Linked DNA regions of Desulfopila inferna. The protein of the gene in region 2 interacts with the protein of the main gene of each other region in a pairwise test. Links are inferred from orthologs where the notes say so. Each region holds a gene or a part of one and is shown on either strand. Other genes may lie near its edges.

Region 1 (3,164 bases), on a different replicon or contig from region 2:
CTGGAAATTGCAAGGACAATCATTGTCGCTGTTATTCCTGCCAAAAGGAGTACCGATATTCCAAGACAACCCCAGAAGGCAATATTTTCTCCATTTAAGGAAGTCATGTTTTCTGCACACGTCTCCTGATGATATTGGAACTTGTTTCCAGTTCCATCATGTTTTAAGGAACTTTTCAGTAAAAATATGACCTATTAAGTTCACATGTAATAAAAAATTAATCATCGGCGCGGATGGCGCCCCGGTATGCTGCGGCGAGGAAATGAAAGTCCTGAGAGAGAACACCGTTGATGCGGCTTTAGAAAAGCATGTCCCTGTCGTTACCCGGTCGGAAGAAGGCATAGTCGTCACGGTCGGTTCCGTAGATCATCCGATGACGCCTGATCACTTATATTGAATGGATTGAAATCATTTCTGCAACATTGATTCTCTTTCTCAGGCCTAGTGATCAACCGAAAGCATATTTTTCTGAACTTAAGGGTGATTAATAACAGCCAGAGTCTATTGCAACCTGCACGGCGTATGGAAAGAGCAGTAGTAGACTTTCCCAAACTGGCCCAAGCAGCGCTTTCGGCACTGCTTGGAGTAAATCAGCACGTTCCTCTTCAGCTCATTCCTATTCACTGCATCTTCTGAACGGAAGAGCCCCCGCTACAGACACTTTCTACGACCTTCATTTGTAATAAGTATATCTCTTTTGTAAACTATAAAGATATCAAATCACCGTTGTCGTCACTCCTGACTTGATCCAGGACTGCAGATACGCTTGGTCAAAAAAAGAATTACCGGCTTCCCACCTTATAGGCCAAAAAACAGATCGGCGGATTTGAGGTTCCGGCAAGAATTATTTCCAGAAAATGTTGTGTGAAATCCTGAGAGTAGCTGTATAATCATTTCAGAAACAGTTTTTTATCTTTTCGGGGAGCAACGACTCCCACCTTGTATACTTTCAAATATCAAATGGAGATAGATATGGCAAAGATTAAAGACATTCACGCGCGTGAAGTAATCGACTCAAGAGGCAATCCAACAGTCGAGGTTGAGGTTACCCTTTCATCCGGAGCTATGGCAAGGGCAATCGTTCCTTCAGGTGCCTCAACAGGGGAACACGAGGCACTGGAACTGCGGGATGGAGGGGATCGATATCTGGGTAAAGGGGTCAGAAAGGCCGTTGCCAATGTGAACGACAAGCTTAAACCGGAATTGATCGGCAAGAGCTGTGATTACAAGGATATCGATAAAATCATGCTCGAGCTGGATGGGACGCCGAATAAAAACAAATACGGCGCTAATGCGATCCTGGGAATTTCACTGGCAGTCGCCAGAGCCGCCGCGAACGACAAAGGCCAATCGTTTTTTTCTTATCTCGGCGGCAATGCCGCCAACCTGCTCCCTGTTCCAATGATGAATATCGTCAATGGCGGTGAGCATGCCGACAACAATGTCGATATTCAGGAATTCATGATCATGCCTCATGCTTTTTCCTCATTTTCACGAGCACTCCAGGCAGCGTGTGAGATTTTCCATACACTCAAGGGTCTGCTCAAAGAGAATGGCATGAGCACTTCGGTTGGCGACGAGGGCGGCTTTGCACCTAATCTTGACAGTAATGAAGAGGCCCTCAAATATATTATGAAGTCTATTGCCAAAGCCGGCTACGATGGGAAAATTTCCATAGCCCTTGATGTGGCCGCAAGTTCATTCTATAACAAAGAGAATGGACTTTATACATTTGAGAATGCTGAAGTCGATACCAGTTTCCTCATTGAGTATTATGGACGGCTGGTGAAAAACTACCCCATTGTTTCCATCGAAGACGGTCTCGACGAAAATGACTGGGATGGCTGGCAACAATTGACATCAGAACTCGGCGATAAGATACAGCTGGTTGGAGATGACCTTTTCGTCACCAATGTTGCTAGATTGAGCCAAGGTATAGAAAAGTCCATTGCCAACTCAATTCTAATCAAGGTCAATCAAATAGGTACCCTCAGTGAAACTCTTTCCGCCGTCGACCTCGCCTCAAAGAACGGCTATAGTTCGGTTATTTCCCACCGTTCCGGAGAAACTGAAGATACAACCATAGCACATCTTGCTGTGGCTACGAATTGCGGGCAGATCAAGACGGGATCGCTTTCACGTTCAGACAGGATTGCAAAATATAACGAATTACTGCGGATAGAAGAAGAATTGGGAGTCAGAGCGGTGTATGCAGGAACCAAATTCGAGGAAATCCTGCCCAACTAAGATCGCCTACCTTTTTTAATGATCAGGGCGTCGAAGGCAAACAGTATAAGAAACAACGCCCTGATCCATTCTCTACGCACCCGGGGCGTTGGCACAACAACATCAGCAGAGCCCTCTATGTCAATTCTTTTCGGGTTAAAATGCGATAATGCGTTTTAAAACTTGTAGAATAATTGAAGGCAGGTGTAAAGCACCAATTGAGCAGGGAAAGAAGGCGGGTGCTGACCAAAGGAAGCCCAACGCTTTTGCTAAAACTTAAAAAACCTTTTGAACCCTCTTCCGGTCAGGGCTTTTTTCAACTCCGGAATAAGAATATCACAATTAAGTTTTACCATGGCAGTCGAGACATTCAGGCTCATGCTGATAAGAAGAAATCCACTCCCTGTTTTTATCATATAAAAGCGTCCCTCGGCAAACACAAGATCCATCTCATTAAACTCTTCCAGAGAATCGATGATCATCTTCCAGCTAAGGGTGCTTTTTTCCGGCAGGAAACGCTTATTATCCAAAGATTCGAATAGCACCTTGCCTGCTTCGGACAACAATACAAGTCCATGGACACCATCCATGTTAAGAATATCTTCAAATAATTTGTCCATTTCCCTCGAGTCGGCTGACTTTCCAAACCTGCCTGGTCTAAAATCCGGTAAAGCCGGATAAGTACCTTTAAGAAATTCTCCCTTAAAAAACAAGAAAAGAATTTCACTGATACCAGAAAAGGACAGGCAGAAATTATCCTTGTAGTGAAACCGGAGCTATTAAGACTGCAAGCTGATGAAGACCTGAAAATTACCACCGGCCATCATTGCCAACCTGACCCTGAATTTCTTACCTCATGATCAGATTCCGCGTATCCTCAGCAAGCATTACCAACAACTTTCATTCCAGCATCATGTCTTAATTCACAGTATTTCAGA
Region 2 (3,117 bases):
TTGCTGGATTGTCCATGGGGCTGCCTTGACCTGTGACTGCCAGAAAATGCCGGGCTGGATCGAGGCCCGCGGTCAAAAACGCCTGCCTTACCAACTCCTCATTGGTCAAAGTTTCCAGAGTCGTTCCGCTTTTTGAGACAATATTGACAAGACTCCGGCGCAGATCGACTTTTTTTAAAATCGCCGCAGTATCATCCGGATCGACGTTGGATATAAAAAAAACCTGACGATCACCACTGCCGAAAGGCTTTAATGCCTCATACACTGAGCGGGGACCCAGGTCTGATCCACCGATGCCGACATGAATCAAGGAATGAAAACTTTCACCGTTCTCATTGCGAATGGTGCCGGCGCCAAGTTCTTCGAGAAAAGTTCTGAGTTTGTCAAGCTCGGCTGCGGCCTGATCTGTTGCCTCCTGACAGTATGGCTGTTTCGCAAATATATCCCTGCAGGCTGTATGAAGTGCCGGCCTTGCCTCGCTTTCCACGCCTTCTACGGCATTCATTACAGCACCTGCTTTCATCTCTTTGTATTGACCGATAAGATCACATTGATCAGCCAGTTCCTGAAGGACGTCCAAAATTTCTTCATCAACGCGCTGCGGCCAGTAATACAGGGAGAAGTGCTGTGATTCAGCGATATAGCGGTGCAGGCGTGAGTGGCGTTCTTCGTGATTTATCTCAGACAGATCAAAAGGAGATAATTTTAATTTCTCGAGTTTTCGATGGGCGTCGCTTTCTCGATAGGCAATACGTTTTTTCATGTCCGCCTCCATTTTTTAGTGCCCTACTCCTGAAAAACTGCCGCTCATTTCTGTGCCCTCTTGAGGGATGCAAAAAAATAAGAAACCGAAGATATTTTTTAATCCGTGAGTTGGGTTCGATAATCGAAGATATTTTCATATATCATGAAAAATCATCAGATAAAACAAACATCTTTCCCTGAGTTAGAGTGGTAATCAATTCAGATGATGTCTTAAGAATTCATTGAAGTCGCCGAGCCGGGCTCTGCGGTAGCAATTTACCTGGTATGCTTTGATCTTGACAGGATACCACATTTTTTCGAAGTACCATAAATCAATAAAGCATACTCACTGAAACATGGCAATGCAGCGATTGAAGGAGTGGTGTTCTCGGGCACGTGCAACCTGAAGCAACCGGGACGGAATGAACCGCCGGCTGCATTGGTTAGTTGCGGGCAAGGATATCAGGAAACGCTTCGCTTGCGTCTGGCTTTGCCATCGGTTGCTAAACTTCTGAGATCAGCTATTATGTCGGTATAATCGTCACTGCCATAAACAGTCGATCCGGCCACAAATATATTGGCACCGGCCTCAGCAATCATACTTATGTTTTCCCGGGCTACTCCGCCGTCGATCTCAATACCAACGTCAAGATCAAGGGTTTCGATGCGGGTTCGCAACTGCCAGGTCTTCTCCAGCGCCGAGGGAATAAAGGACTGGCCGCCATATCCGGGATTGACGCTCATCAGCATTACCAGATCGACTTCCTCCAGAATATAATCTACTGCACTAAGAGGAGTTGCCGGGTTGAGGACGACGCCGGCCTTTTTACCCAGTTCCTTTATCCTGGTGACAGTCCTGTGCAGATGTGGACACGCCTCTACGTGGACAGTGATCCAGTCAGCACCGGCTTCCGCAAAAAGATCTATGTAGCGGTCGGCGTCGGCAATCATCAGATGAACATCAAGAGGCTTGTCGGTCACTCTGCGCACTGCTTCAACCACCAGAGGTCCTATGGTGATATTCGGTACAAAATGGCCGTCCATGACGTCGATGTGAATGACGTCGGCTCCGGCTTTGTCGACAGCACGGACTTCACTGCCCAGGTTGGCGAAATCGGCAGACAGTATTGAGGGAGCTATGGTAATATCTTGCATGTTATTTTCCTTTTGTAGTTGTTTCTTACCTCGTCAGTCAGGGCCGCGATTTCATAGGATCTCAAGAATACTTTAAAAACACGCCACTTTTCTGCAGTTGATATTTCATTTCAGGAAATTCGGCGTATTTCATTTCCGGGCAGAACTTCGATAAGCCCTTCAAGCTCCAACACCAGCAGATATTCACTAATCTCGGAAATCTCCAGTCCGGATTTCTGCACAAGATCGTCCCTGGGCAGGGCATAACTGTCGAGACAGCGAAGAAGCGCCTTCGCCTTTTCCTCGAGAGAAGAAGGTATTGCTTTACCGTAAGGTTCGTTGTCGCTCTGCAGGGCGATGCCGGCAAGGCCAAGGTCTTCGAGGATATCATTTTCCGATTGAACAAGTGTGGCGCCCTGCTGCAAAAGCCAGTGCGTTCCCTCACTCTTATAGGAATCAACCTGTCCGGGAACGGCATAGACCTCGCGGCCTTCATCGATGGCAAGCTGAGCGGTTATGAGAGAACCTGATTTCTTGGCGGCCTCAACCACAACCACCCCCCTGCTTATTCCCGCTATTATACGATTTCGTGCAGGAAAACGAAAGCCTCCGGGGGTAGTACCCTGAGGATATTCACTGATTATCAGCCCTTTTTCCGTGATTTCTTCAAAAAGTTTGGCATTCTGCCTTGGATAGACCACATCAAGACCGCAGCCAAGCACAGCTATGGTCTTGCCCTCGGCGGCGAGTGTTCCGCGATGTGCCTCTGCATCGATACCCAGAGCCAGTCCGGAAACAATTGATACTCCGCGGGCCGCCAATTTCCTCGCAAGGTTGAAGGCGGTTCGGCTACCGTAGCTGGTTGACGCCCGTGAACCGACAATGGCGACACAGCAGCTTTGCAGCACATTATGATCTCCCAGAATATAGAGTACTGGCGGCGGGTCGCTGATCTGTCTGAGATTATCGGGGTATCTGGGATCTGCAAAGGAGAGACACTTTCCACCGAGTTTTTCGAGATCCGCGGCCTGTTTGAGACACCGGTCACGGATGATGTCTTTCTCACTAAAGCTCTGAAAACGGTTTTTCCTTATCCTCACTCCAGCCTGCAACTGCGACGGGGAACGCTGCAGCACCTCGGAGGGACTGCCAAAATGCTCAACAAGAGACCAGAAACTACCTAAACCTATCCCGGGAATCTGACTCAGTACCATCCAGTCAACGGTTTCTTCCATTTTC

What was found.
Region 1: the proteins of rpe (region 2) and eno interact in binary tests that used the Escherichia coli proteins (3 or more experiments, as listed by UniProt). The link is inferred for Desulfopila inferna from one-to-one orthologs.

The regions. Positions count from the first base shown.
Region 1 is NZ_JAFFQE010000001.1:755,392-758,555, forward strand. What follows is about bases 307-3,109. They hold eno (phosphopyruvate hydratase), read left to right. Parts: upstream 307-972; coding sequence 973-2,247; downstream 2,248-3,109. Other genes in these bases: JWG88_RS03240 (hypothetical protein), read right to left, coding at 2,496-2,846. Outside these bases: JWG88_RS03225 (cytochrome c oxidase subunit II), read right to left, coding at 1-107. UniProt on the Escherichia coli protein: Catalyzes the reversible conversion of 2-phosphoglycerate (2-PG) into phosphoenolpyruvate (PEP). It is essential for the degradation of carbohydrates via glycolysis.
Region 2 is NZ_JAFFQE010000004.1:356,293-359,409, reverse strand. The notes cover bases 54-2,809. They hold rpe (ribulose-phosphate 3-epimerase), read right to left. Parts: upstream 1,900-2,809; coding sequence 1,207-1,899; downstream 54-1,206. Other genes in these bases: dprA (DNA-processing protein DprA), read right to left, coding at 2,010-2,809; JWG88_RS12510 (glucose-6-phosphate isomerase), read right to left, coding at 54-763. Outside these bases: more of JWG88_RS12510, read right to left, coding at 1-53; more of dprA, read right to left, coding at 2,810-3,113. UniProt on the Escherichia coli protein: Catalyzes the reversible epimerization of D-ribulose 5-phosphate to D-xylulose 5-phosphate.